Regions from separate parts of the Mesorhizobium sp. M1322 genome, predicted to be linked through region 2. Evidence: riboswitches for the same ligand, from Rfam matches in the RefSeq annotation. Region 2 holds a riboswitch; each other region holds the start of a gene.
The links. A riboswitch is a leader RNA that binds a small molecule or an ion and turns the genes downstream of it on or off. The one in region 2 is predicted to bind thiamine pyrophosphate.
Positions count from the first base shown of each region.

Region 1: linked by a shared signal. The riboswitch ahead of NKH12_RS06595 (YkoF family thiamine/hydroxymethylpyrimidine-binding protein) and the one ahead of thiB (thiamine ABC transporter substrate binding subunit) in region 2 are both predicted to bind thiamine pyrophosphate.
Region 3: linked by a shared signal. The riboswitch ahead of NKH12_RS24995 (YkoF family thiamine/hydroxymethylpyrimidine-binding protein) and the one ahead of thiB (thiamine ABC transporter substrate binding subunit) in region 2 are both predicted to bind thiamine pyrophosphate.

Region 1 covers NZ_JAMYLP010000011.1:18,567-28,520, forward strand. The annotation lists partial or broken gene NKH12_RS06575 (NAD(P)/FAD-dependent oxidoreductase) at 1-545, opposite strand, end outside; partial or broken gene NKH12_RS06580 (aspartate aminotransferase family protein) at 827-2,193, shown strand; gene NKH12_RS06585 (nucleotidyltransferase family protein) at 2,262-3,374, opposite strand; gene NKH12_RS06590 (hypothetical protein) at 3,371-3,697, opposite strand; TPP riboswitch at 3,731-3,843, shown strand; gene NKH12_RS06595 (YkoF family thiamine/hydroxymethylpyrimidine-binding protein) at 3,834-4,442, shown strand; gene NKH12_RS06600 (alcohol dehydrogenase family protein) at 4,452-5,561, opposite strand; gene NKH12_RS06605 (aspartate aminotransferase family protein) at 5,571-6,950, opposite strand; gene NKH12_RS06610 (NAD-dependent succinate-semialdehyde dehydrogenase) at 7,132-8,625, opposite strand; gene NKH12_RS06615 (Lrp/AsnC family transcriptional regulator) at 8,756-9,247, opposite strand; gene ehuR (MocR-like ectoine utilization transcription factor EhuR) at 9,330-9,954, shown strand, end outside.
Region 2 covers NZ_JAMYLP010000008.1:60,835-70,788, forward strand. The annotation lists gene NKH12_RS05190 (amino acid ABC transporter permease) at 1-531, opposite strand, end outside; gene NKH12_RS05195 (amino acid ABC transporter substrate-binding protein) at 691-1,464, opposite strand; gene NKH12_RS05200 (RNA polymerase factor sigma-32) at 1,784-2,647, shown strand; gene NKH12_RS05205 (M48 family metalloprotease) at 2,651-4,078, opposite strand; gene thiQ (thiamine ABC transporter ATP-binding protein) at 4,376-5,146, opposite strand; gene thiP (thiamine/thiamine pyrophosphate ABC transporter permease) at 5,143-6,762, opposite strand; gene thiB (thiamine ABC transporter substrate binding subunit) at 7,015-8,028, opposite strand; TPP riboswitch at 8,072-8,186, opposite strand; gene NKH12_RS05225 (thiamine diphosphokinase) at 8,290-8,934, shown strand; gene NKH12_RS05230 (ABC-F family ATP-binding cassette domain-containing protein) at 8,936-9,954, shown strand, end outside.
Region 3 covers NZ_JAMYLP010000090.1:9,996-19,949, forward strand. The annotation lists gene NKH12_RS24950 (glycosyltransferase) at 1-846, opposite strand, end outside; gene NKH12_RS24955 (class I SAM-dependent methyltransferase) at 846-1,709, opposite strand; gene NKH12_RS24965 (LysR family transcriptional regulator) at 2,530-3,423, shown strand; gene NKH12_RS24970 (DMT family transporter) at 3,793-4,749, shown strand; gene NKH12_RS24975 (ABC transporter permease) at 4,894-5,700, opposite strand; gene NKH12_RS24980 (ATP-binding cassette domain-containing protein) at 5,697-6,704, opposite strand; gene NKH12_RS24985 (superoxide dismutase family protein) at 6,897-7,406, opposite strand; gene NKH12_RS24990 (sulfite exporter TauE/SafE family protein) at 7,540-8,316, opposite strand; TPP riboswitch at 8,674-8,785, shown strand; partial or broken gene NKH12_RS24995 (YkoF family thiamine/hydroxymethylpyrimidine-binding protein) at 8,776-8,925, shown strand; gene NKH12_RS25000 (ABC transporter permease) at 9,003-9,803, shown strand; gene NKH12_RS25005 (ABC transporter ATP-binding protein) at 9,800-9,954, shown strand, end outside.

The sequences.
Region 1 (9,954 bases), on a different contig from region 2:
ATGCGCCCACTCTCGATGCGGCCGGCGACGATGCGGGTGTTGAGGCTGAGTGCCGCCCCGTGCTCCTCGGCGTCGCCCAGCAGCGCCAGCATCAAGGCATGGCTGTCGATGATGCCGGTGGCGGGAGACAGCAGGGCCGCCGTGCACCGCAGCGCAGGCTCCATCCTGCGCGCCTCGGCGGCGGTCAAAGGCGTCAGGTCGCCCGCGCCGCAGGCAGAGGCGTTGGCCAGGATGGAAGCGAGCACCGGCTCCTGTCCGGCACTCGTGGCGACGATGAGCTTGCCGCAGCGCGCATGCGGCACCGCCCGCTCCTGGCAATAACGGTAGAGCCTTTCCCGGCCTGCCCCGCAGAGCCGGGCCTTCAGCGATCCGGCCGGATAGTGGATGCCGGCATGGATAACCTCGGAATTGCGCGAGCTAATCCCGGTGCCGATGGCGTTCTCGGCTTCGAGGATCAGGGTGTCCATGCCACGCTGCGCCATCTCGCGCGCGATCGCGAGGCCGACGACCCCGGCGCCGGCAACGATGCAGTCGACATGGTCCACGATCAGGCCACCTCAGCCTTGTTGTTGTGCCTGCTGGTGACCCGTTCGGGAATTACGCCTCGGGATGCGCACAGCAGCCTTGGCGCAGGTTCTCGCGTTCTGCAGCCTCGAAGCTGAAATTCTGCATGTCTTCCGTCCATCCGCCAGCCCTTCCGAAAGGGTTCCGAAAGGGCTTGACACCCTTACAAGAAACAGATGCACCAAACAGCATTAATGACAGAGGCCGATGCACGCCGAACGGCGGCAGGTCCCACGTCCCGGCATGCAGGACAGGAGCCATCATGGACGCTCGACCTAATTCTCCCGAAGCTCGCGACATCAGCTACCACATGCACGCCTACACCAATGCCCGCAAGCATGAAGAGGCAGGGCCGCTCGTCATCGAGAAAGGCGACGGCATCTATGTCGAGGACATTGCCGGCAACCGCTATATCGAGGCGATGGCCGGGCTTTGGAGCGTCGCGGTCGGCTTTTCGGAGAAGCGGCTGGTCGATGCGGCGGTGCGCCAGATGTCCAAGCTGCCTTACTATCACGACTTCGGCTCCAAATCGCATTCGCCGCTGATCGATCTCGCCGAGAAGCTGGTGCAGATGGCGCCAGTGCCGATGAGCAAGGCGTATTTCACCAATTCCGGCTCCGAGGCCAACGATACGGCCATGAAGATGATCTGGTACCGGTCGAATGCGATCGGCCAGCCGGCACGCAAGAAGATCATCAGCCGCAATCGCGGCTATCACGGCGTCACCATTGCCGCGGCAAGCCTGACCGGCCTGCCCAACAACCACACTTCCTTCGACCTGCCGATTGCCAATGTGCTGCACACGGCGACGCCGCACCATTGGCGCGATGGGTTGCCAAATGAAAGCGAAGAGCAGTTTTCGAGCCGGCTTGCCGACGATCTGGAAAAGCTGATCCTGGCCGAAGGACCGGAAACCATCGCTGCCTTCTTCGGCGAGCCGATCATGGGCGCCGGCGGCGTCATCGTGCCGCCGGCCGGCTACTGGGAGAAGATCCAGGCGGTCCTGTCGAATACGACATCCTGCTCGTCGCTGACGAGGTCATCTGCGGCTTTGGTCGAACCGGCGAGATGTTCGGTTCGCAGACCTTCGGCATCAGGCCTGACATCATGGTGCTGTCGAAGCAGATTTCTTCGTCCTATCTGCCAATCTCGGCCCTGCTGATCAACGAGAAGGTTTTCGAGCCGATTGCCGACGAAAGCAATCGGATCGGCACCTTCGGTCACGGCTTCACTGGTGGCGGCCATCCCGTTGCGGCCGCGGTCGCGTTCGAGAACCTGAAGCTGATCGAGGAGCGCGACCTCGTCGGCAATGCGCGCACGGTCGGCGCGCATATGCAGAAGCAGCTGCGCAAGTTCGCTTCGCACCCGCTTGTCGGCGAGGTGCGTGGCGTCGGCCTGATCGCTGCGGTCGAACTGGTCGGCGACAAGGCGAACAAAACGCCGTGGGAGACGGCCGGCGCGCTGGGCGGGCTCGTCAACGGTTTTATGCAGCAGAACGGCGTCATCTCGCGCAACATGGGCGACGCGCTGGCTTTCTGCCCGCCGCTGATCATCACCGAAGCCCAGGTCGATCAGGTGGTCGACGCGTTTGAAAGATCGCTCGAAGCCGCGGTCAAGCAGGTCCCGTAATTGGCGCGCGCGTTTGCCCTACAAAGCGGGGCTGGCAGAAGGCCACCCTCCACACCCGTTGCTGCCATTTAGTCTCCCTGCTTTGTTTTCGCAGACGAGCCGCTGAATCCTTCCAGTTCCTCGCCGATTCCTGAAAGTGCGTTGACAATCGTCGCCTCGACGTCGCCACGCTGTTTCTGGGGTATCAAACCAAGTCCTTTTTGTATCGCATCACGCCAATGTTTCCCCCTGCCCCACGCTTCCGAAAACGCGATGGCGAGATCGTCCTGGCGACGGGTGGCTTCCAGTGCCTCGACCAGGAGTGCTGCCTGGTGGACATCCTTTTCCCGCTTGGCCACGCCGTTTGCGTTGTTCTGTCGGCGCGAGGCGACGATCAGCTTGTGAACCGCATATCGTCCGGGCGACGGTACCACGACAGGCACCCCCGATCGATGCAGCAGCACAGTTCTGATTGGTTCGTGGATCAGGAAATCGAGAAACCGAAGAGGCTGCGCCGATGCACCGCCCAAAGACGGCATCGAGGTTGCATGATCGGCGTAGTCATCGCTGCCCGTATTCGGTGTAAGGAACTCGACCTTGTATCGGGCTGCGTTCTCGAATTGCGTCGCGTGTCCGGGATCCGATCTGTGATGGATTTCCCTGAAGGTTGGGTCGATCTCCCTCAAGATTTCGAGGATGGGCGGCAGGCTGTCCTCGACCGCGGCCGACACGGAATGGAATTGGGCGAAGTCTGCATCGCTCGTCTGCAACGCTGCACCGGGCAGCTTCACGCCCAGATAGCCCGCGTATGACTGAAAGGCGACCGTGCCGACCAGGACGCCGCGCAAGCGGAAGATGCCAGCCTTTCCCAGCGCCTCGACGACATCCCCGGTAAACTTTTCGGGTTCTGTCAGCCCTGCCTCGCGCACGAGCGTGGATACCAGCTTCCTGCGGGCGCGGAGATCGTCCTTGATCTGACGGAAGGATTCGACGCGTTTTGCAATCTCGGGATCGCTGTCAGGCCCGACATACCGTCGCGTCTTCGTCGGCTTCGTTTCCTCGAAATACCAGTAGACCTTGTCCTTGACGGGCACCTTGACGAGGTTGCCCGTCGTCGGAAAATCCGTTTCGAAGGCTGCGTCCAAGGATCGCTGGACGAGTTCCGCATACATCGTGCGGTAAACGAGGTCGACCGTCTTCATGTCAGGCGGCTCCGGTTATAAGAAAAATGCGGTTCTCTTATAACGGCATGATCTCGAGCGACGCAAGCGGCGTTATAAGAAAATTGCGAAAAACTTATAACGCCGCAGGAGAAGATCAAGAATCCCTGTTGCCGTCGTGCAGCCAAATCAGAATGGTTTTGCTCATCCAGATAAACGAAGCCATCACGAAAAACGCCTCGTGAAAGCCGCCGCGTATTGAGCGTTGAAAGCCAGGTACGCTTTGACGCCTTGCCGCGGCAGATAGGCAGCTTCGCCGGCGGCGCCACGATCGGCAATTGGTCCGAAGCGACTGCCTGGACCATACTTGAACATCCTTCGCGCAGGTGCTACGTCGCCCCCATCGACAGGGGCGCTCCGTATTGCCGGGGCTGAGATGGAAGGTGCCAAGCCTTCGGTCCCTCAAGCTGATCTGGGTAATGCCAGCGGAGCGAGGCGACTATGTTTTCAGGTGCACAGATTTCCCTGTATCCGATGTGCGACGATTTCGTCGGCGTCATCCTTAGAGCAATTTCGGCGATGGATTCCTATCGGCCGAATTTCCGCATCGAGACCGACGACATCTCGACGCTGATCGTCGGCCCGCCGGAACAGCTTTTTCCGGCCATACGCGATCTGTTCGCCTCGGCGGCGGCAAGCGGTGTGCATTGCGTGTTGTCGGCGACGGTGTCGCGCGGCTGCCCCGGCGAGCCTGACGATCCGATCTGCACACCGATTTCCGGCAGCAGTCACGAGCTCTCCCTGGCCGAGCGCATCGGCGCGGCGCGGTCGCATGTCGACAGTGCGAAAAAACTCGGACAAGAGGTCGCCGCGCAGTTCTCGCTCTATCCGCTCGGTGAAGGCCATCACATGGACGAGATCTACGGCTGCGTCGACTTTCTCAAGACTTCGGGCGTCTTCGACAGGTCGAAGAATTTCTGCACCAAGCTGAGAGGCGATGCCGGGCCGGTGTTCGCGACGCTGTCGGAAGCCTTCCTTCGCTTCGGCGCGCCGCAAGGCCATGTCGCGCTCGATCTCACAGTGTCCGCAAACAGCCCGAGCCCTTGTTAGTGTTGGTTGTCAACGGGTTACAGCGAAATCCGAAACGGCATCCGGAACGACCACCAGCTTGCCGACAAAGTCCTTGGCGACGAAATCCGCCTGGGCGCGGTGGAAATCGGAGAGCTTGTAGACACCGCCGACCAGCGGCCGGATCTTCTTGTCCTCGATGTAGCGGACGATACGGCGGAAATCGTGTCGCGTGCCCTGGCTGGAGCCGTGCAACTGCAACTGCTTGAGATACATGGTGCGCAGATCGAGCTGCACGACCGGGCCGGCAATCGCGCCGGCGGTGGCGTAGCGGCCTTCGGGCCGAAGGATGCGCAAGAGGTCATTGAAGATCGCGCCGCCGACCAGGTCGGCAACCACGTCGATCGGCTGGCCGCCGGTCGCCGCGTTCACGGCGGGGGGAAGGTGGGCCACGCCACGGGTGATCACTGCCTCGGCGCCGATGTCGAGCACCGCCTGTTCCTTGCCCTTGCCGACGACGGCATAGGGGATGGCGCCGCGCGCCCGCGCCAGCTGCACGATGCCGGAGCCGACGCCACCCGACGCGCCGGTGACCAGCACGCGCTCGCCGGCCTTCAATGCGGCGCGTTCCAGCATCTGTTCGCCGGTGAGATAGGCGCAGCAGAAGGTGGCGAGTTCGACATCGGTCAGCTCGGTGTCGACGACATGCGCATTCTCGGCCGGCACGGTCTGGTACTCGGCATAGCCGCCGTCGCGGCCGTGGCCCATGTAGTCGATGTCGGCGAGTGAATCGTTGTCGCGGTTATAGATGGAGAAATCGACCATCACGCGCTCGCCGATGCGAGCTGGAGGTACACCGGCGCCGACGGCAACGATGCGGCCGACCGTATCGGTGCCCTGGATGCGCGGAAAGGTCAGCGTGTTGCCTTGCCGCCGCCAGGTCGACACCGCGGCAGCATCTTCCTCCGTGCCATAGGCACCCTGGCGCACCCAGACATCGGTGTTGTTCATGCCGCAAGCAGTGACCTTGACCAGCACCTCGCCCGGGGCGGGCGAAGGCACTTTCACGTCGGTGCGGTAGACGAGCTTTTCCGGCCCGCCGTGACCGGTGAGCTGCACGGCGGCCATGGTGGCGGGGAGGGTTTTGGTCATGGCATTCATGTCGGTTCTTCAGATGTTTGCAAACACGCTCTTCACCGCATCGGCCGTCTTCGAGACGACGATGTCGGCCTCCTCGCGGGTGAGGCAGAGCGGCGGTGCGAAGCCGAGAATGTCGCCTTGCGGCATGGCACGGCCGATGACGCCGCGCTCGGCAAGGGCGGTCGCGACCTGCGGCCCGATCTTTTGCGAGGCGTCGAAGAACACGCGATCGTCCCGGTCGGCGACGAATTCGATTGCCGCCAGCATGCCGTCGCCGCGCACCTCGCCGACATTTTTGTGGCCGCCGACGGCCTTCGCCAGCTCGGCGCGGAAATAGGCGCCGGTCTCGCCGGCATTGGTCACCAGGTCCATCTCGTCGATCAGTTCCAGGTTGGCGACGCCGGCGGCAACGCAGATCGGATGCGCCGAATAGGTCCAGCCATGGCCGAGCGAGCCGAGCTTGTCGGAACCCTGCACCAGCACCTGCCAGACCTTGTCCGAGACGATGACGCCAGACAGCGGCGCATAGGCCGAGGTCAGGCCCTTGGCGATGGTGATCAGGTCGGGCCTGATGCCGTAATGGTCGGAGCCGAACATGGTGCCCAGCCGGCCAAAGCCGGTGACCACCTCGTCGGCGATCAGCAGCACGTCGTACTTCTTCAGCACCGCCTGGATCTTTTCCCAATAGAGAGCGGGCGGCGGCACGATGCCGCCGGTGCCGAGGATCGGCTCGCCGATGAAGGCGGCGACCGTGTCCGGGCCCTCAGCCAGGATCATCTCCTCGAGCTTGTCGGCGCAGTATTGGGAAAACTGCTCCTCGCTCATCGAGCGGTCGGCGCGGCGGAAGTAGTAGGGTGCCTCGGTGTGCAGGATCGGCGCGCGCGGCAGGTCGAAGGCGTTGTGGAACAGGTCGAGCCCGGTCAGCGATCCGGTCATGACGCCGGAGCCGTGATAACCGCGCCAGCGTGAGATGATCTTCTTCTTCTCGGGACGGCCGAGCACGTTGTTGTAGTACCAGATCAGCTTGATGTTGGTTTCGTTGGCGTCGGAACCGGAGAGGCCGAAATAGACCCTCGACATGCCTTGCGGCGCCCGGTCGATGATCATCTTGGAGAGCGTGATCGACGCCTCGGTGCCGTGGCCGACATAGGCATGATAATAGGCGAGGTTCTTGGCTTGGGCGGCGATGGCGTCTGATATCTTCTGGCGGCCATAGCCGACATTGACGCAGTAAAGCCCGGCGAAGGCATCGATGCTCTTGCGACCATTATTGTCCCAGATGGTGACGCCTTCGCCGCCGGCGATGATGCGGGTCGGCGATTCACCCCGTGCATGCGTGCCCATATGGGTCGAAGGATGGAAGAAGTGGTCGCGGTCCCAGGCGGCGAGTTCATTGGACTGGTCGAGCATTTTTTGACTCCTTAGAGAAAGACGGTCTGACGCGGCCTAAGGTGTGTCGAGATTCAGGTCAGGCCGAGTCGAAAATGGTGGCTTCCGAGAACCGGAGCGGAGCGTACTTTTTCGTACGTGAGCACCGGAAGCGCAGGACGCCGCCATTTGCAGACCGGCATCACCTGAATGTCGATACACCTTACGCAACGTCCAGGCAGAGATATTTAAGGTCGGTAAAGGCTTCGAGCCCGTGGCGCGAGCCTTCGCGGCCGATGCCGGACTGTTTGACGCCGCCGAACGGGATCGGCGCGCCGGTGATCTTGACGCGGTTGACGGCGACCATACCGTAGTCGAGCGCGCGGCCTATGCGCAATTGGCGGCCGCCGTTCTCGGTGACGACATAGGCGACGAGGCCGTATTCGGTGGCGTTGGCGCGGGCGATGACCTCGTCTTCGCTGTCGAAAGGCGTCACGGCAGCGACCGGACCAAAGGTTTCCTCGCGCATGATCAGCGCGTCGTCTCCAACATCGGCCAGCAGGGTCGGCTGGTAGAACAGCGGCCCTGCAGAATCGCGTTTGCCGCCGGTAAGGCAGCGCGCGCCATGGGCGAGCGCATCAGCAACCTGCTCCTCGACCTTCTTGACGCCGCGCTCGTGCATCAAGGGCCCGATATCGGTGTCATCGGCCAGGCCATTGCCTGTCCGCAACGCCTCGATGCGCCTGGCGAAGGCGGCGCAGAAGTGATCATAAATCGAACGCTGGACATAGATGCGGTTAGCGGCAAGGCAATCCTGGCCGGAAGTGGCGAATTTGGCATCGACAGCGATAGTCACAGCCTTGTCGAGATCGGCATCGGCGAAGACGATCAGCGGCGCATGGCCGCCAAGCTCCATCACCAGCCGCTTCATCGTCGGCGCACTTTGCGCGGCGATAAGCCTGCCGATCTCGGTCGAGCCGGTGAAGCTCATGGCCCGGACGCGAGCGTCTTCGCACATGCGCCCAACGATGGTCGAGGCCTTGCCGGTGAGAACGTTGAAGACGCCAGCCGGCAGGCCGGCGCGCTCGCCGAGTTCGGCCAGCGCCAGTGCCGATAGCGGCGTTTCCGACGAAGGATGCGCGACGATCGTACAGCCGGCTGCGAGCGCGGCGGCCGCCTTGCGGGTCAGCATGGCCGCGGGAAAGTTCCACGGAGTGACGACGCCGACGACGCCGAGCGGTTCGCGCCGCACCATCATCTCGGCGTTTGGCAAATGGCTGGTGACGCTTTCGGCGTTGAGGCGTTTTGCCTCCTCGGCATACCACTCGACGAAGGAGGCGGCGTAGTCGATCTCGCCAAGGGCTTCCCTAAGCGGCTTGCCCTGTTCCAGCGTCATCAACAGTGCCAGATCGTCTTTGGCGGCGATGATCAGGTCGAACCATTTTCGCAGGATTCTTGCGCGTTCCTGTGGGAGAGCCGCGCGCCAGGCGGGAAAGGCACGCGACGCCGCATCGATCGCCTTGCTCGTCTGCCTGCTATCGAGCGCGGAAACCCAGGCAACGGTGGCGCCTGTAGCAGGGTCGGTCACCTCAAAACTCTCGGCGGCCTCACTCGCAGTCCAGTGGCCGTCGACATAGGCGAGTTCGCGCAGCAGCCGGCGGTCGGCGAGGCGGTCGAGCGCTTCGTGGCGTTGTGGGCGGGCAAAATGCGCGGACATGTTCGAGGTCTCCCGGTTCGGAGTGATACGGGAAGACTATCCGCGTGCAGCAGACAGAGAGGCTGTTTGGGCGCCCGGGCGTAGAGAGATTGTCTCTATTGCATCGCCCGGGCAGCCGATCTCTCTAGCGCTAAGACGACATCGGCAGCAGATCCGCCACCGGCAAGGCGACCTCCTCCTTCACTGTCTTGGTGACGATGTAGGTGAAATAGCGGTCGATGCCGATCTCGCGTTCGAGCAGGACGTCGACCAGCCGCTGGTAGGCGTCGATGTCGCGCGCCATCACTTTCAGCAGATAGTCGACGCCGCCGCCCACCGACCAGCAGGCGACGATTTCGGGGACGTCGCGAATGACGCGCTCGAAGCGGTTGAAATCGGCCTGGCGGTGGTTGGCCAGCGTCACCTCCATCAGTACGGTGGCGACCGGCGCGACGGCGCGCATCGCAACCTTGGCGTGATAGCCGGCGACGATGCCGGCCTTTTCCAGCTTGCGCAGCCGCATCCAGCACGGCGTCGGCGACAGGCCGACCTTGTCGGCGAGCGCCAGCTTGGTGATGCGCCCGTCGCGCTGGACGGCGTCGAGGATTTTGAGGTCGATCTGATCGAGTTTCGGTGCGGCCATGAGCTTCCACTTTTTCGTCCCGACACCATGACGGCGCATTATTTCGATTGTCAATTGCACTGATTTCGATCTCTAATATGTCATGACATTGTGGCGTCCAGATCCCGCGCTCATCCGGCGGCCGGCCTATCAGTCGCTCGCCGACCAGTTCGCGCGCGCCATTCATGATGGACGGCTAGCCAACGGCGCGCGGCTGCCGACGCATCGCCGGCTGGCCGACGAATTGAAGCTTTCGGTGCAGACAGTCAGTCGCGCCTATGAGGAACTGATCCGCCGGGGCCTGGTCTCCGGCGAGATCGGCCGCGGCAGCTTCGTGCAGACGCAGCGCCGCGAGCCCGAGCCGCCATACCTGCCGGAGCGTCTTGGCGAGGTCATCGACCTCTCCATCCTGAAGCCGGTTTGCGAGCCGATGCATCTGGAGCGGTTGAAACAGGCGCTGGGCTGGCTTGCCGAGAACCTGCCGTCGAGCTCGGCGCTGTCGTTCCGGCCGAACATGGTGTTCCCGCGCCCCCGCGCGGTGGCGGTCGAATGGCTGCGGCTGTGCGGTCTCGATGTGTCCGCGCAGAATGTCAGCCTGACCAACGGCGCCACGGCCGGCATGACGGTGGCACTGATGAGCGTGGCGCCGCCCGGTTCGACCGTCGCCACCGAGGCGATCGGCCACCACACGCTGATCCCGCTGGCGCGCTATCTCGGCTTCAACCTCG
Region 2 (9,954 bases):
CTGCGCCGCCTGGAACATCTCCGGCACGGTGATGGCGGCGGCCAGCGATGTATCCTTGACCAGCGAGATGAAGGTGTTGGACAGCGGTGGCACCGCGACGCGGCCGGCCTGCGGCAGTATTGTACGCCGCATTGCCTGGCTCCAGGTCATGCCGATCGAATAGGCCGCCTCCCACTGCCCCTTTGGCACCGAGCCTATGACCGCGCGGATGATCTCCGATGTATAGGCGCCGATGTTGAGCGTGAAGCCGATCAACGCGGCTGAAAAAGCGTCGAGCAGGATGCCGACCGAAGGCAAGCCGTAGAAGATCAGGAAGAGCTGCACCAGAAGTGGCGTGCCGCGGAAGATCCAGACGTAGAAGCGGACCACGGCGACCAGCGGCTTCGGGCCGAACAGTCGGACAAGCGCCGCGATCAATCCCACGAAGAGGCCGAAGGCGAACGACAGCAGCGTCAGCGGCACGGTGAAGATCAGCGCGGCCCACAGCAACGTGGGCAACGAGTCCAGCATCAATTGCAGCCAGTGCGGCACGAAAACCCTCCTTGCGAGATTGCCGCCCAGAACCGGCCCGGCAGCATCGAGACGCGATCATTCGGTCGTCATATCACGCGAAAAGCGGCGGCCGTCAAAGACGGCTCGCCGCGATACTTGCCATGCGGGCCGCCAACCGGCCCGCTCTCTGAAACGTGCTTACTTCGAAACATCCTGGCCGAAATAGGTGTCGGCGATCTTCTGGTACGTGCCGTCGGCCTTGATATCGGCCAGCGTCTGATTGATGGCGGCGACCAGTTCCGGATCGCCCTTGCGCACGAGGACGCCGGAATAGTCGGCGTTTTCTTCCTGCGCGGCGATCTTCACATTGGCGTCGGGCTTGTGCTTCTTGAAATCGAGGAAGGACAGGCTGTCGTTGATGGTGGCGTCGGCGCGGCCGGTAAGAAGCAGCTGGATCGATTGGTCGAAACCATCGGTGCCGACGAGCTCGGCGCCGTTCGTTTCGGCGAGTTTGCCGAAATTCGAAGTCAGCGACTGCGCCGCCTTCTTGCCCTTGAGGTCGGCAAAGCCCTTGATATCGGTATTGTCGCCGCGCACGATCAGCACCGCCTTGGAAGCGATGTAGGGATCGGAGAAATCATACTTGGCCCTGCGCTCCTCGGTGATACCGACCTGGTTGATGACGGCGTCATAACGCTTGGCGTCGAGGCCGGCGATCAGCCCATCCCATTTGCCTTCGAGGAATTCGGCCTTGACGCCGAGGCGCTCGGCGATCGCCTTGGCGATCTCGACGTCGAAGCCGACCAATGCGCCCGAGGCATCATGATAGGTGAAGGGGGCATAGGTACCTTCCGTGCCGATCTTGAAGACACCGGCCTGCTTGATCTGATCGAGGTTGGCGCCGGCATGGCCTGTTGTGACGACCAGTACCTGCAGTGTTCCGGCGACGATAAGCGATTTGAGCCATTTCATTTTTCTGTGATCCCGTCATTGGCCGGCGTCCGGCGCATTTGTGAGCGCCGGAAACTGACAGATGCAGGCTGGCGAAATAAGGAACCAGATTTCAAAAATGAGACGCTTTCGAAATCCAATTCTCAAAACCACATCGAGTCACGCCAACCGACCGCGTAGCGAGCTTTCGGACAGTGCAATCCGCGCGACATCAGCGGCGGAACCATTCACTCGCGTGGCACGTTCTTGGCTGTTGTAGGGCGCGGCGTCGCCAATTCAACCACGATGCCAGCTCAGGGTCGAGTGATCGCACCGCAACGCCCGGAACAGGGAGCGTGGCATGATGGAAGATACGGCAGGGCGAACCATGGTCCGCGCGGCGATGAAAGCCCCCTATCTCGAGCGCGACGAAGAGCATCTTCTCGCGTTGCGCTGGAAGGAAGACAACGACCAGCAGGCGCTGCACCAAATCGCCATGGCACATATGCGGCTGGTCATTTCCATGGCCTCGAAATTCCGCCACTATGGTCTGCCCTTGGGCGACCTGGTCCAGGAAGGCCATGTCGGCCTGCTGGAGGCGGCGGCCCGCTTCGAACCGGAGCGCGAGGTGCGGTTTTCGACCTACGCGACGTGGTGGATCCGCGCCTCGATGCAGGACTATATCCTGCGCAACTGGTCGATCGTGCGCGGCGGCACCAGTTCGGCGCAAAAGGCGTTGTTCTTCAATTTGCGGCGCCTGCGCGCCCGCTTGGCTAACGGTGCCGAGCCGATCTCGAATACCTCGCTCTACCGCGAGGTGTCGGTCGCGCTCGGCGTCTCGGAGGCCGACGTGGCGATGATGGACTCCCGCCTTTCGGCACCGGATAGCTCGCTCAACCAGCCGCTCGCCGACGATGCGGGCGCCACCGAGCGAATGGATTTCCTGGTTTCGGACGATCCTTTGCCAGACGAGGTCGTGGGCGACACGATCGATGTCGAACGCCGCTCGGTCTGGCTGAAAACGGCGCTCGGCGCGCTCAATGCCCGCGAGCTCAGGATCATCGAGGAGCGCCGGCTGAGCGACGAGGGCGCGACGCTCGAAGCACTCGGCGAGGCGCTCGGCATCTCCAAGGAGCGCGTCCGCCAGATCGAGGCCCGCGCCATGGAAAAGCTCAAGATAGCGCTGGTGAAGCAAAACCCCGAGTTTCTAGCGACAGCCGCCTGACTCTTATTTGTCGGTGATGATCTTGACCTTATCGCCGGCCGAAACGGCTGCGCCGGGCGACATTGCATTGAGCACCCTGAACAGGTCGAGCTTGCGGTCGACGCCGACCATCTGCGCGGCGAGCGACCCCATGGTCTGTCCGGGCCGCACCGTGACGACGCGGATATGCAGCGGCTTCAGCGCCGCTTTCTCGGCCGCGCTCAAGATACGGAAGGAGCCGCTGACCGCGCGCGCCACGGCATCCAGCGAGGTGCTGGCGGAGGGGGCAGCCGTCAACAGCCGGTAGACCTGGCCGCCGGCGCGGATCACCGCGATGTCGAACTGCCAGCCCTCGGCACTGGCATGCGCCGTCGCCGCCTCGTTGCCGTTGATCGTTTCCTGGCGCACGCTGCTTTCGTCGAGACCGGCCACCCAGCCGCTGCGGATGTAGTCGGTCAGCGAGCGGCTCTTGTCGATCGAAACGCCGTCGAAGCGGATCGCTATGTCGCCTGGCCCGGTTGCCGTCACCGCCGCGGCCGAGTTGTCGATAATGAAGCCATCGGGCACCGAGAACGACACGCCGAGCCCCGGATGCAGGAAGGTTTCGCCACGCACATAGCCCTCCTCCGGCGTGTCGCCATAGAGCAGGCCATCTATGCCGGCGAGGAATGGGTCGCGGTCGCGCGTGCCGACGCCGGGCGCGCCGAACTGGCGGGCGTGACGCTGCGCGAGGTCGATGCGCTGCGGCGTGTTGGGGTGCGTCGCCAGGAAGTCGAGGCTGGCGTCGGTGGCGCCGCTAATCGAGCGGAAATCGGTGTAGGCCGACATGGACTGCAGGAAGCGGCCGGCGGCAAAGGGATCGAAGCCCGCCTCGCCGATCGACTTGATGCCGATGCCATCGGCCTCCAGCTCCTGATTGCGCGAGAACTGGGCAAGCCGCAGCTTGCCGCGGATCAGTGCCGCCTTGGCGGTCGGGCTGTCGCCGAGCACGTCAGAGACGACCTTGGTTGCAAACCCCTCCTCGGCCTCGAGCTGCTGGCGCTGCAAGCCGTGGTTCGCGGTGACGTGGCCCATCTCATGCGCGATGACCGCGGCGAGCTCGGCCGAATCGTTGGCCAGCGCCAACAGGCCGCGCGTGATGTAGAGATAGCCGCCCGGCAGTGCGAAAGCATTGACGTTGGGCGAATTGAGGATCGTGATGCGATAGGTCTGGCTCGGGTTGGCCGACACCACGGTCAGGCTGCCGACGACTTTGGCGACCATGCGCTCGAGCTTGGGATCGGAATACTCCCCGCCATAGGTGGCGAGGATGCGCGGGTGCTGCGCCTTCGCCATTTCGGCGAGCTTGCTGTTGGCGGCGACATTGTCGACCGTGATCGGTTTGCTGGAAGGCTGGAAGCCGGATTCCTGAACGTCCGGAGGCGTGAACATCTGGCAGCTTGCCAGCGCCATGGCAAAGCCGGCCAGCGCGAGGACGCGCGCCAGCGGTTTCCTTCTCACTCTGTCGGTGCCGGTCGGCAGAACAGCTTCCTTTCGGGTCTCAGCACATGGCCCCGAAAATCGGGCATCGATTTCCAGAAAGGATCATGCGCAAAATCAACTGCCACAGCGTCCTTCGCGCCCACGAGCACGCATGGCACCGTAGTGGCAAATCACAACCTATGCCGGACCAGTATCGGAGGACCTAGCCACACTAGTTTGACCATGGCAAGCAAGCACCACATCGCCTGAAGCCGGTTTGGCCGTAAATTATGTCCGCTTCCGGGCAACATCTCGTGATCCGGCGCCAAACGGACCTGCACCGATATAGCGCCGGAAGGCTTCCGGTCCAGCCTTAGTAAAAAAATCGGCGACGGTCCCGGTTGCGGCAACCGTGCCATTGTCCAGGAACACCATGTCCTGGCCGATACGGTGGGCATCCTCCGGCTGGTGCGTGACGAACAGCACCGTCATGTGCCGCTCCGCATGGACGCCGGCTACCAGATCGAGCATGTCGTCGCGCAAGGCCGGTCCGAGCGAGGCGAACGGTTCGTCGAGCAAGAGCACCGGCCGGTCTCGCACTAGGACGCGGGCGAGCGCGACTCGCTGCCGCTCACCACCAGAGAGTTCGTGCGGGAGGCGCTGTTGCTTGCCGGCAAGGCCAACGCGCTTAAGCGCCGCGGCGATTGCAGCGTGGTCGGCCTCGGTCAGCCTGAGCGACGGCGAGCGGCCAAGGCCGACATTTCGCTCGACCGAAAGATGGGCAAAGAGATTGTTTTCCTGGAACACCATCGACACCGGACGCGCCGAAGGCGGTTTGGCGCCGAAATCGGCGCCGCCGATCAGCACGCGGCCCGATTGCGGCGCCTCGAAGCCGGCCACCAGATTGAGCAGCGTCGATTTTCCCGAGCCGCTCGGCCCCATGATGGCGGTGATCTTCGAGGCGGCGAACTCGACATCGAGTAAAAACGGTGCGTCGCCATAGCTGAACGAGATCCTTTCCAGCCGCACAGCCGTACCGTCTTTACTGTTGAGCGTCATGATTTTTTCCCCCGTCCCAGCCAGTCCGCGGCCAGGACAAGCGCGAGACAGACCAGGCCGAGCAGCAATGCCAGGCCTGCCGCGTCCATAGTGCGGTAGCTGCCCATGCGCGACAGCAAGAGATACGGCAGCGTCTCCAGTGAGTCGCTGCCGAACATAGCAATGACGCCGAGATCGCCGAGCGACAAAGCCATCGCGAACGCGAAACCGGTGGCGAGCGGCCGCCGCAGCGACGGCCAGTCGACCAGCCGGAACCGGTCCCAGCCCGAAATGCCAAGCAGCAAGCAGAGCCGTTCGTGGCGTTCGCTCGCCGCATCATAGCCGGGGCGAATGGCGCGGATGGCAAACGGCATCGCCATCACCGCGTTGACGGCGACGACCATGACAGGGGCGATGGCAAAGACATCGCTGAAAGTACGCAGGAGAAGGAACCAGCCGGCGCCGATGACGATGGGCGGCACGACGAGGACGAAGCCGGCGCCGGTATCGGTGGCGTATTCGAGCAGCGTCTTGGCGTCGACGCGACGCCTCAAGGCCAGCGCCCGTCGTGCCATGACGAGCGACAGCGACAGCGCCACTGAAAGCAGCGCCGCCAGCAAGGCGAGCACGGCGCTGGTCAGCGTTGCCTGCCGCACCGCGCGCTCGGCCGCCAGCCGGCCGAGATCGGCGCCAAGGCCTGACGTCACCGTGGCCGCCATCGGCCCGGCGACGAACAGCAATGCCAGAACGATCAATGCTGCGTTCAGCACGGTCTCGGCCGTACCAGCCGAAAGATACCGGCGCGGTGCCACCGGCAGGTTGGCGTCGCCGACGGTGTTGGCGCCAAGCCGCATCAAAGCAAGCACCACGATGAAGGTCAGCGCGATCTGCAGCAGTGTCAGCGTCGCCGCGCGGGCAGGATCGAAATCGAAACGCAGCGCCTGATAGATGGCGACCTCCAGTGTCGTCGCGCGCGGCCCGCCGCCCAGCGTGAGCACGATGGTAAAGGATGTGATGCAGAGCATGAAGACAAGCCCGGCGACGCCCGGCAGTGCCGCACGCAGCGTCGGCCATTCGATCAACCGGAATGCGGGTCTGGCGCCCATGCCGAGCTGGCTCGCCAGCCGCCACTGGTCGGCCGGCACTGTCGCCAGCGCCTCGAGGAACAGCCGCGTCGCCAGCGGCAGATTGAAGAAGACATGGGCTACGAGGATGCCGGACAGGCCGTATATGCCCGGCCAGCCCTGACCGCCAATCGCGGTGAGCACGCCGGCGAAATAGCCGGCACGGCCATAGAGAGCCAGAATGCCGAGTGCGGCGACGATGGCCGGCAGCGCAAGCGGCACGGCGAAGAGCTGCAGGATCAGGCCGCGACCAAAGAAGCGCGGATGCCGCGACAGCGCCCGCGCAACGAACAGCGCCGGCACGACGGAAAGCAGTGTCGACAGCAAAGCCTGCCACAGCGTGAAACGGGCGATGCGGAAGAGGTAGGAATCGAAGGCCGACGCGGCGCCGGACGGATCGCGTGTAGCTTCAAGGATGAGCCCGGCGAACGCTCCGCCGATCAGCAGCGCAACAGCGGCAAGCGCAATGGTGCCGGCGGTGACGCGGGGATCGGCAGGATATCCAGTATGCATGCCGCCCTGCCTGGTTCAACGATCGTCGAAGCAGAAAATATGGCTGAGGCCGAGTTCCCGCCCACCCCCCTCTGTCCTGCCGGCCATCTCCCCCGCAAGGGGGGAGATTGAGCACTCGGCCGCGTTCGCCCATCTCCACAACAGTGGGGGTGAGCGGGGCGGCGAAGCTGCCGATCTCCCCCCTTGCGGGGGAGATGGCCGGCAGGACAGAGGGGGTTGGCGTGGAGCGAACACCATGCAGAAATCTAAGCCCTACTCGCTCATCACCGACAGCCATTCGTCGACCCAGGCCTTGCGGTTGGCGGCCACCTCTTCGGGACTGAACAGCAAAGTCTTGGTCGGCTTGACGAGCTTGTCGAAGGCCGGATTGAGCGGCTTGTCAGTTTTGCCGGCAGGAAACATCCAGTTGGTCTCTGGGATGACATCCTGGAATTTCGGCCCGGTCATGAAAGTCAGGAACTGTTTCGCCAATGGATTCTTCGCGCCCTTGGTGGTGATGCCAGCGACCTCGATCTGCAGATATTCGCCTTCCTCGAAGGACGCCGCCTGATAGCGCTCGGTGTTTTCGGCGACCATGTGGTAGGCCGGCGAGGTGGTGTAGGACAGCACCATCGGCGCCTCGCCCTTGGTGAAGAGGCCGTAGGCCTCGCTCCAGCCCGGCGTCACGGTGAGCACCTTTGCCTTAAGCTTGGCCCAGGCTTCCGGGGCCTTGTCGCCATAGACCGACCTCACCCACAACAGCAGGCCGAGACCGGGCGTCGAGGTGCGTGGATCCTGGATGACGATCTTCTCATCGGCATCGCCCTCGACCAATTCCTTCAGGCTCTTCGGCGGGGTCTTCAGCTTTTCGGTGTCGTACACGACGGCGAAATAGCCATAGTCGAACGGCACGAAAACATCGTCGCTCCAGCCGCCCGGCACATTGACATCCATGACGGCACCATGCGGCGAAAACAGGCCGGTGGCCTTGGCTTCCGCCGTCAGATTGGTGTCGAGCCCTAGCACGATATCGGCCTTGGTAGCGGCCCCTTCCAGCCTGACGCGGTTGAGCAGGGCGACGCCGTCGGCGACCGCGACGAATTCGAGAGTACAGCCGCATTCGGCCTCGAAGGCCTTCTTCACCGCGGGGCCAGGACCCCAGTCGGCGGTGAAGCTCTCATAGGTATACACGGTGAGTTTTTCCTGCGCGGATGCTGGCCCGGTGCCGGCGAGAACGGACGCCGCAAGCAGCACTGCCGAAACAAGAGTGTATAAAAACGTGCGCATCGGCGCCTCCTTCGTTGGTGTTGAAAGGAATTGAGGCGTCGGGCTGTCCGAAACGTCTAATCCCTCCGCCGGTACAAACCGGATCAGGTTCAGCGGGTTGGCATGGTTGCCTCTCAGCTGGCCCGCGAAGATCGCGTCCAGCACCCCGTTAGAGCGTTTCGACACATAGGCCCGGCCCAAGTGCGGCGCAAGCGGAAGTTTGCCGAGCATCCGGGAACGCGGCCTTCCGTTTCGCAAGCAGGGCTGGTAAGGGCCACGCATATGAGCAAATTCACCATCCTGCTTGGCGGCGATCTAATCCGCACGCCGCTGCTCGACCGCCAGGTCGAAGGCTCCCGTGTCATCGCCGCCGACGCCGGCATCAGCCATGCCCAGACGCTGCGCCTGACGCCGGAACTCTGGGTCGGCGACTTCGATTCGGTGCCGGCGGATTTGCCGGACGAACTGGCCGCCGTGCCCCGCCAGGTGTTTCCGGCAGAAAAGGACAAGACCGACGGCGAACTGGCTATCGCCGCCGCGCTCGAACGCGGCGCGACCAGCCTCGTGCTCGCCGGCGCGTTCGGCGGCAAGCGCACCGACCACCCCTTCCTTCACTTGGCACTCGGCGTCCGGCTGGCTGAGGCAGGGACAGAGGTGCTTTTGACCAGCGGCGCACAAGAAGGCATCCCCTTGCTTCGCGGAAAGGCCGGCTTCGACTACGCCGACGGTATGCTGTTTTCGATTCTCGGCTTCTCCGACCTTGCCGGCCTGACCGTGACCGGCGCCAAATGGCCGCTGAACCATGTCGAGGTGGCATTCGGCTCGTCACTGACCATTTCCAATGAGGTCAAGGGCCGGCTCGAAATCGCGCTGGGCAGCGGCCGCGCGTTGTTGCTCGCCCACCCATTCCCCTTACCTGAAAGCTGACATGGCGCCGCCACTTCTCAATCTCGACGGGATAAAACTGACCTTCGGTGGCACGCCGCTGCTCGACGGGGCGGAGCTGACGGCGTCGGCGGGCGACAAGATTGCTTTGGTCGGCCGCAACGGCTCGGGCAAGTCGACGTTGCTCAAGATCGCTGCGGGATTGATCGAGCCGCAGGACGGCGAGGTGTTCCGCCAGCCTTCGGCGACAGTGCGCTACCTGCCGCAAATGCCGGACATGGATGGTTTCGCCAGCGTCCGCGCCTATGTCGAGGCGGGGCTCGGACCCGCCGACGATCCCTACCGCGCCACCTATCTGATGGAGCATCTCGGCCTGACCGGCGAGGAGCAGCCTAACGATCTCTCCGGCGGCGAGGCGCGCCGTGCTGCCCTTGCCCGGGTCATGGCGCCGGAGCCCGACATTCTCCTCCTTGATGAGCCGACCAACCATCTCGACCTGTCGGTCATCGAGTGGCTGGAGGAGGAGCTTGCCCGCACCTCTTCGGCGCTGATCGTCATCTCGCACGACCGCCGCTTCCTCGAGCGCGTATCGCGCGCCACCGTCTGGCTCGATCGCGGCCAGACCCGCAGGCTGGACAAGGGCTTTGGCCATTTCGAGGAATGGCGCGATACGGTGCTGGAGGAAGAAGAGCGCGAGCAGCACAAGCTTGGCCGCCAGATCGTGCGCGAGGAGCACTGGTTGCGCTACGGCGTCACGGCAAGGCGCAAGCGCAACATGCGCCGGCTCGGCGAACTGCAGACCATGCGCCAGCGCTTTCGCGGTCATCGCGGCGCCGAAGGTGCGGCGACCATGGTGGCCAGCGACGCCGCCGAATCCGGCAAGCTGGTGATCGAGGCCAAGAACATCGAGAAGAGCTTTGGCGATCTCACCGTGGTCAAGGGATTCTCGACCCGCATCCAGCGCGGCGACCGCGTCGGCCTGGTCGGCCCGAACGGCGCAGGCAAGACGACGCTGCTGAAGATGCTGACCGGCGAATTGAAGCCGAACTCAGGCACGGTGCG
Region 3 (9,954 bases), on a different contig from region 2:
GCTCGGCTGATACCCGATGAACGCCACATCGGGATAGGAGCGAGCCCGCGCCAGTTCCGCTTCCGTCAGCGCGTCGGCGCGGCCGCTCATCGGGTTCGAGGTGAACACCATGCGATGCGCCACGCCCCGTTCGGACAGGATGCCCGACGCGGCGGCCGCGTCTAGCACGCCCTTGTCACGCAACAGTCGCCCGGGAACGAGTATCGTCGGCCGCGCGCCGACCGCGCGCGCTTGCTTGTAGGGGAAGTCCTCAGGCATGACGCCGCAGCCGCCGGTGACGATCACGCGGTCCCGTGCGACCCCAGTGCGCCTGATCAGTTCGGCCTTGTCCTCGTGATTGTGGACGATGACGATCGCGCGCCGGCTAGCGAAGACGAAGCGATAAACAACACAGATCAGCCGCGTCGTCAGGCTGTCGCGTTGCGACACCGAGAAGCATGCGCCCAGTCCGGTGACCAGATAGATGGCATGCCGGTTGCTGAACCGAACCCATGGCCCGGCCAGCATGATCGACAGCGCCGACCACAAGATGAACACACTACCCGGGCCGAACAGCGCCGCGCGCGCCGCCATCAAGCAGGCGCGCGCCAGCCGCAAGAGGCTCGGCCGCCCGCGATTGCGCGAGAACGGCATGGTCCGCGTCGCGACGCCTGGCGCCAGCGCATCTCGTGCAGCATCGATCGCCGGCCTGGAATCCCAGCCGGCCGTGGCGAGCCCGTTGTCGTCCGGCGACCACACTTCCACGGCGTGGCCCGCCTCGGCCAACGCGGTGCTGACGTGGTTGAAATCGGAAATCCAGCGCGGCAGCGCGGTGACGATGACGATAATGCGGCGTACCCTGCGCATCACGCGCTCTCGGTCTTGTGCCGGGCGGCTACGAACGCGGTCTGCGGGCCGCCCATCGGGAGCCACCGGCCTATCCCATAGCGCAGGAACATGTGCAGCCGGTAATAAGGCGCGGCCGCCCAGCCCTGCGCGAGAGGGGCGTGGCTATCCGGTGCCGCTGCGACGCGCCGGCTGCCCAGCACCGTACTAAGCGCGGTCGAAAGCCCGACCGGATAGCGTCGCATCGCGATCAGCTTCAGCCCGGCTGCGTCCAGCAAACGCACGATGGCCGGCGCATCGAAGAACCATATATGCGTCGGCATGTTGGGCCGCCCGACAAGCCGCTGCCAGAAGGGCGACAGGTTGGAAAACAGCCCGACCTCGAAGCAGACCGTGCCGCCCGGCGCCACCTTCGCCGCGATCGCCCTCAGCGCCGCCACCGGATCGGGAAAGTGGCTCAGCAGATCGACATGGAAGCTGGTGTCGTAGCGCCCTTCGGGCAGACGGCTTTCCTCGATCAGCGCGCGCTCCACCGTGATGCCCAGCGTGCGTTCGACGCGCGTGGCGCGTTCTTCTGACGGCTCGACCGCCTCCACCATGAAACCGGCCCGGATCGCCGCCGCGGTGAACTCGCCGTCACCGCAGCCGATCTCAAGCAGCCGTCCACGCCGGGTGAATGCCTTCACCCAGTCGACCCGCGCACGTGCTGGCGCGGAATAATAGATGCGGTGGTGATGATCGATCGCCGCGTCCATCGGATGGGCCGGCAGCGGATCGATATAGATGACCCCGCACGCGCACTGACGGCCGCTATACTCGCCTTCGCGCAACGCCACCGGACCGGCATTGGTCCGGCAGATTGGACAGGCGCCCGATCGTTGCAAGTTTACTTCCCTCCATACCGCCATCATCATACAGGCAGCGGGACGCTTCACTGACATCTATCTGGATGATGCCGTCGTCTATAAAGCCGTCTTATAGGCGGCGTTCAGACAAGCCCGATCCGCGCTGGATCAGAGTTCATCGGCAGGCGTCGCATGCCAGCCCTGATCCCGTTCGGTCCAGTGGATGATACTGACTTGTCGATATTTTCCAGAATGAAGCACGACCGCTTGCGCAGTAGGTCCTAGCGGCATCAAGATGGGTCCTTCACGCGCAGCAACGAAGAAAATACCGCAATTTTTCTGAACGTGGGGAAAGGCGGTAGTGCTCTCCCGTTACCACCTTAGACGTTTAACTGACTTATAATTGGGTTTTTCCGGGAAAGAGGCGGAAAAAATGGCTCCGGCGTTAGTCCGGGTTCTGACCGCCTTGGTGCCGCCAAGCGCCAGCCATCACCCGACGACTGGTAACAGAGATCGACTGGCGTGATCGGTAGCGCACGGATACGCCGCCCTGGGGCGTGGAAGATGGCGTTTGCGATTGCCAACGCGACGCCGACCATTGCGATTTCGCCAAGGCCTTTTACGCCGACAGGATTCATGTACGGTCTTCCTTGTCGACGACGATCACGTCGATGACAGGCGGCGCGTCTGCGTGACCGGCACGGCATATTCGGCGAAGTCGGCGTTCGTGACGTGCCCGTTGCGGTTGTCGGATCACCGAGGCCTGATCCGTTTAGGACATTCCACTTCGATCGTGCCCGCGTGCAACTCGTTCCACTATCTTGTATAATGAGTATCGACTTATCGGGATGAGCCATAAATGCAGCGCGGAAGACTTGATATGCTTCTGGCCTTTCTGGCCGTCGCACGGGAAGGCAGCTTCACGCGGGCCGCCGCGCAGCTCGGAATTTCGCAGTCCACCCTGAGCCACACGATCCGCGGACTCGAAGAGCGCCTGGGCCTTCGACTGCTGACCCGCACAACCCGCAGCGTTTCGGTTACGGAGGCAGGCGAGCGCCTGCTGCGCAACATCGGCCCGCATTTTGAGGAGATCGAGACCGAACTCGACGCATTGAGCGAGTTGCGGGAGAAGCCAGCCGGCACCATTCGCCTCACCGCCAGTGATCACGCATTCAACTCCGTGATCTGGCCGAAGCTGGCGAAGCTCCTGCCGGACTACCCCGAGATCATGGTCGAGACCTTCCTCGACAACGCACTGACGGATATTGCTGTAGAACGGTTCGACGCAGGCGTGCGAATGGGAGAGCAGGTTGCAAAGGACATGATCGCCGTGCGCGTCGGACCCGATATTCGCTTCGCCGTCGTTGGCGCGAAATCGTATTTCGCCAAGCGGCCGCCGCCAACGACGCCGCAAGAGCTAACCGGTCACATTTGCATCAACCAGCGCTTTTCCACCAATGGCGGGCTGTGGGCCTGGGATTTCGAGCGAGACGGTCGCGAACTGAAGGTGCGGGTGGACGGCCAGATCGTCCTGAATGGCACCGCCGAGATTCTCGAAGCTGCGCTGGATGGTTTCGGCCTCGCCTATGTGCCGCAGGACGTGGCGGAGCCCCATCTTGAGAGCGGTCGCCTTATCCGGGTGCTTGACGAGTGGTCCCCGCCTTGGCCAGGATATTACCTCTATTATCCCAGCCGCCGTCAAACGTCCCCCGCTTTCGCTCTTCTCATTGACGCGCTTCGACACAAAAGCTGATTTATGTCGGTTCACCACCCAGCTTCGAAGGGCCGGTTATAAGGCTCAGGTCGGGCGTTGCCAGCTCGTGGCCCACGCAGACGTTCAACTGCTCGGACTAATTTTCTGAAAAGCGCCGCGTTGCGGACCAGCCTGTGAATTGAAAAGCCCGCGCCTCCGGGAGAGGTCGCGGGCTGTGATCGGCGGGAGGATCCGATCTGGCAGCATTTGTCTACGGGAATAATGCTGCAGGAGCCGAACTTTCGTCGCTGGCCTGTGTTCCACACCGGAAAACAAAAAAACCGCCGCACAAGGATTGGTGACTAGCTGACGTTGCTGCTCGGCAAGACGCAGTAATCTTGCTAAGATCGGCGGTGGGAGGAGACGGACATGCAATCGCTGCCGATAGCCCATCCAACCGTAGCCAAGGCGACTGCCGGCGTATCGCTTCCTCTCGCCTATTCCACCGCGACGCTCTGCTGGCTCCTGTCCGCCGGCGTCTACATCGCAGCCAAGTGGGTTGCCCCCGAAATGCCGCCTTGGGCGCTCTGCTTCTGGCGGCTGGCGCTCGCCTGCGCGATCCTGCTGCCTATCGTCCATCGTCATCACGGGGCGATGCTCGTGCTGATCCAGTCCCGGGCGATCGAGGTCTTGGCCATCGGCGCGATCGGGCTGACCCTCTGTCAGGGTATGATCTACACGGGCCTCAACTACACCGACGCGACGACCGCCGGCATTATCATGGCCCTGTCGCCGATCATGACCATGGTGCTTGCCCGCTACGTGCTCGGCGAGCCCCTCGGCGTCTGGAAGGCGCTTGGCGCGCTGCTCGCCCTGGTCGGGATGGTGGTGATCGTAGCGCGCGGCGACCTTACCGCGCTGATGCGGCTCCAGTTCAATCCCGGCGAGTTGTGGATCGTCGGCAGCGCGTTTTGCTGGGGCCTCTACACCGTGCTGCTGCGTCGCTCCAAATTCGCTATCGAGCTTCTGCCGATGGTGGTCCTGCTGCTAGGAGCCGGCGCTCTGGCCGCACTGCCCCTTTATCTCTGGGAACTGTTTTCCGGGGAGCGTTCGGCGCTGCATGCGAACGGCCTTCTGGCACTCGCCTATGTCGCTGGCCCGGGCGGCGCTCTGATGTATTACCTCTACAACCGCAGCGTCGAGACGCTTGGCGCCGGGCGCGCCAGCATGCTGCTCTATCTGCAGACTGTCTTCGTCGCCGTGCTCGCTTATCTTTTCCTTGGGGAAGGCTTGCACGACTACGACCTCGCCGGCGCTGCCTTTATCGTCGCCGGCCTGCTGCTGGCCGCGATCAAGCCGAGGCAGCGCACGGTGCATGTCGCGTAGGGAATATCCGCATCGCCGATTCCGAGACGGCGCTTAGCGATCAAGAGCCGAGGGCGCATCACGCGGCGCGGACGACCTTTTCTGCTACGCCGGCCTGTCGGCGATCGCCTCATGCAATCAGGATCGCGACCGTTTGGGCCCCTCTCACCTTCTGAGATACAGCCATAGCGTCGTCGGCGCCAGGATCGCGGTCAGCGCCACCGGCGCGATCAGCGCGAGGATAACCTGACCGAGTGTCGCCCCGCCAGCCATCAGCCCGCGCAGCGCCGTCGTCATCAGCGACACTGGATTGACTTCGACGAAGGCCCGCAGCCAATCCGGCATGGTGCCGGGGTCGACCATGATGTTGGAGGCGAAGACGAGCGGGAACAGGAAGGTAAAACCGAGCGTCATCACCGTGGTTGGCGTGCGGATCAGCAGGCCGAGCACGATGAATACCCAGCCCATGCCGAACCCGATGGCGATCAGCATAGCGAAGGCGGCAAGCACGCCGGAGATGCCCGCCTCGGGCCGGTAGCCGAGGATCAGCCTGATCGTGAGAATGATCGAGGCGGCAATCAAATGGCGCAGGATGTCACCCACCATCAGGCCGGCGAACGGAGACAGCGACCAAATCGGCAACGATCGGAAGCGGTCGAATAAGCCCTTGCCGAGGTCGGTCGACAATCCCATGCCCGAATAGACTGCGTTGAACACCACGGTCTGGACCAAGATGCCGGGTAGGAAGAACTGCAGGTATTCGCCAGGCGAACCGGCGAGTGCGCCGCCGAAGACGAAGGTGAAGAGCAGGGTGAACATGATCGGAGTCATCACCAGATCGAAGAGCTGCTCCGGCACATGCTTGAATTTCAGCACCGCGCGCCATCCGAAGACCAGCGCGTTGGAAAGGGCTGATGGGGTCTTAGGTCGGGCGACGCTTTGCAGCCGCTGCAGGGATGTTGTGTCGATCATGACTTGTCGTCCTTCCGGCTTTCACCCAGGCCCGGCCGGCCCGTCAGCGCGAAGAAGACCTCCTCGAGGCTGGGCTGACCCATGGAGAAATCCGACAGCTCGATGCCGGCGGCGACCAGATCGGCCAGCGCCTCGTTGGCGGCCTTCGCCGCGCCAGCAAGGACGGAGAGTTCCGCGCCTTCGGCACTGCGTTGGACAGGATGTTCCAGCCGGCGTTCCAGAATGGTCGCCGCCTGGTCCAGCCGTGCGACATCGGCGAGCGCGACATGGAGAAAGCCGGAGCCGGTGGCCGCCTTCAGTTCGCGGCTGGTGCCCTCGGCGATTTTCCTGCCGTGGTCGATGACGGCGATGCGCGCTGCGAGTTGATCGGCCTCTTCGAGATATTGCGTGGTGAGCAGGATGGTGACGCCGGCCTCAGCGAGGCCGCGGATCATGCCCCAGACATCCTTGCGGGCGTTCGGGTCGAGGCCTGTAGTCGGCTCGTCAAGGAACAGCACGCCCGGCGTGACGACCAGCGAGGCGGCTATGTCGAGCCGCCTTCGCATGCCACCCGAATAATCCCTCACCTGCTTCGTCGCCGCTTCGGACAAGCCGAAAGCCGCGAGCAGGTCGTCCGCACGGGCCTTCGCGGCGCGACCGCGAAAACCCCAGAGTCGGGCGAGCAGGACGAGGTTCTCCCGGCCCGTCAGGTCCTCGTCGAGCGAAGCGAACTGCCCGGTCATGGCGATTGCCGCCCGGACCGCATGCGGGGCTTGTACGAGATCGTGCCCCATCACGGTCGCCGAGCCGGCGTCGGGGCGCGACAGCGTCGCGAGCATCCGCATCAGCGTTGTCTTGCCGGCGCCGTTCGGACCCAGGATGGCGAAAATCATGCCGCGCGGCACATCGAGATCGATACCATCGACCGCTCGCAGCTTGCCGAATGTCTTGACCAGGCCGCGGGCGGAAATGGCTGACTGGGCAAGAGCCATGGAGGGCACGCGCATAGAAGAAGTATCGTTCATGCAATCATCCGGCAGTCGCAAAATGAAGGCCAACTTCGGCGCGATGGCTTGCTTCGTCAATTCCCCTGCAGGCGCACGAGCTTACTGGCTGGTCTATCCTCGTGCCAGAGACTCCGACCACCTACCTGGCCGCCGAGCTGAAGCGCCGGTCAGATCATATGTCGGACAGGTCGCTACTCATTTCGGGGTTTCTCACTCGATCACGGCACAGGCCTGACGGTTTCCGGCATCACCGGCAGGCTGGCTTTTGTAGTCGTCCTGTCCGCCATGGATCATCAATGCCTTGCCTCGTATCGCCGTATCTCCACCATCCAGCTTGACCACGCTGTTGAAAGCCTGGGCACGCAAAACGCCGTCGGCGCCGACCCGCTGATTTGGCATATCGCCCGCGTGCGGGCCTTTCCCAGTGAGATATCCATGTTCGGCATTCGTCGGATTGAAGTGCCCACCGGCCGAGGCATGGCCGGTCTGATGGTCGCACTTTCCGGTTTCGTGAACATGGAATGCCACCCATTCCCCCACCGGCAGTCCTGTTATCTCCAACGCTATCAGCACGCCGTGCGCCGTCTCGGTCAGCGTGGCCCTTCCGTTCTTCTCGCCAGCCATGTTGACGAATTCGGCTTTCGCGGTCGCGGTGTCCTGAGCCGCTGCAGGCATCGCGACCGCCAGCGCCAACCCTGTTGCTACAACCAAATTTTTCATCGACTCGGCCTCCGGTTGTCCAAGGCGTCCAAACGACAAAGGGGTCTCTTCGTTCCATTTGGAACGTGAGTTTTTTGTCTCGGTGCGGCCGCCAGGAAAGCGACGCAGACCACCTTTTCGATGTGTCTTCAGTTTACACCAGTTCGAAGAGTTGCGCGGTTTGCCAGCCTGCCAGCAGTATGATGAGAATGCCAACGAGCCTGAGAAGCGTCTTTTCTGCGATTGACTTCACCATCAATCCGGCCATCGGCGCTGCAATCACGCCGCCAAGGATCAAGCCGGCAACGGCAATTAGATTTTCTGCCAGCTCTCCTGCCTCCTCCCAATGGCCCGTTAGCGAGGCAAACAAGAAGGTCAGAGATACCGACAACGTGATGAGAAACTCGCTGGCATTAACCGTACCGATGACGTAGCGGGGCCTCCCGCCAAAGCCGAGAAGGCCCGTCGTTACGATGGATCCCCATCCGCCACCCCCTGCCGCATCGAGAAATCCACCCCCAAGTCCAAGCGGAGCTACCGCACCTGCAGGTACCGGATTGCTTGGGATCCGCCGGAATGAACGGAACAGGAGCCAAGCTCCGACGAGCGCAAGGTATGTGGTCACATATGGCTTCATGACGGCCCCTTCAAACGACGTAAGCACAAAAGCGCCGAGAACGCCGCCGAGAACGCCAAATGGCATCAGCCGCCAGAAAAGTTTCCAGTCAACGTTGCGGTGATAGAGGTGAGCCGAACCCGAGGCCGCGGTGGTAAACAGCTCAGCCGCGTGAACTGAAGCCGAAGCGTGTGCAGGAGAAACGCCAAACCCCAGCAGTGTTGTCGAGCAAACCACGCCGTAGGCCATGCCGAGAGCCCCGTCCACAGCTTGCGCTACAAACCCCACGAGCGCAAAAAGAATGAATTCTTGCATTTGGCTCTCCAACAAAGCGCGGTTGTAATTGGCGAAAGAGAAACCCGCTGCCTCAACGTATGCAATTTATGCCTTCATGCTTCCACAATTCACCAAACGCCTGGCATCGATAATGGTGACGACGAATGGGAAACTGTCCGCTCGATCGACGCCTTCCTTACACTTTCAAAGTCATTAGCTTCTCAGAGCATTCAGGCGATCTCGAACACGATGCTGGGTTGGCACCCTCTCAAGTTGAAGCCGCGCATCGACCTTCCTCGAAAGACCACGCCAGTCGCTCAAGCCGCACCTCCGCCGACCTGAGGTTTCACAGGTCGGACGCAGGCTTGCAGCTCTACCCCATATCTGTTTAATTGCCGCCATCCACAGGGGTGCTCCGTATCGTCGGGGCTGAGAGATGGGCTGCTAGCCCGTAAACCCTAGAGCTGATCTGGATAATACCAGCGGAGCGAGGCGGTGATGTTTTCTGACGCACAGATTTTCCTTTATCCGACAACCGGCGATTTCGTCGGCGTCATCATCTCCGCACTCGATGCGCTCGAGCCTTGTCGCGATCGGTTGCGCATAGGCACAGACGATATTTCGACGCTGCCGGTCGGCCCGCTCGATGGCCATGTCACGATCGAGCTTACGGTTTCGGCCAACAGCCCGACCCTGCGCTGATCTTTTCGCGCGAGAGGTCTCGCATGTCCCAACCTTTCTCCGCCGCACCGCGAATCGCAGCCTTGTTCGCCAAGGTCGGACCGGCCTTGCTATCGGTCGGCGCGCTAGTTTTGGCTTGGGAGCTCTATGCGCGCATCTCGGGCATCTCGCCCACCACGCTGCCCGCGCCGTCACGCGTCCTCGCCCAGGCCATCCAGCAGCGCCAGGCGCTGTTCGACAACACCGTGCCGACGATCAGCGCTACATTGGCGGGTTTCGCCTGCTCGCTGGCCGTTGCCTTCATCCTTTCGGTGCTGATCGACTTCTTCAAGCCGCTGCGCCGCGCCCTGTTCCCGGTGTTCATCATCAGCCAGACGCTGCCGCTGGTGGCGATCGCCCCGCTGGTCGTTCTCTGGTTCGGCTTCGGGCTTACGCCGAAGATCATGCTGGTCGCCCTCGTGACTTTCTTTCCCATGCTGGTCGCGCTGGTGCAGGGTTACGAATCGACGGATCGAGACATTTCGGCGCTTCTGAGTTCGATGGGCGCTTCCCGCATGCGCATTTTCCTGCTGGCCCGCCTGCCCTCCTCGCTGCCCTATTTCTTCGCCGGACTGCGCATCTCGATCACCTATGCCGTGGTGGGCGCCATCTTCGCCGAATATGCCGGTGCTGCCAAAGGGCTCGGCATCTACATGCTCAACGCCAAGAACAATTTCCAGCCCGATCTCGTGCTGGCGGCCGTGCTGGTCAGCGCCTTGCTCACCCTGGTCCTGTTTGCCGCTACGGTGCTGATCCAGCGCGCCGCCGCGCCATGGGAGCGGCTCGATGGCGCACGAAAATCATGAGCAGGCGGCTGGAGCTGCGCCAAGTCAGCAAGCGTTTTGGCGACATCGACGTGCTTGCCGGCATCACCCTGCATGTCGAGCCGGGCGAATTCGTTTCAATCCTCGGCCCCTCTGGAGCCGGCAAGTCCACTATCTTCAGGTTGCTGACGGG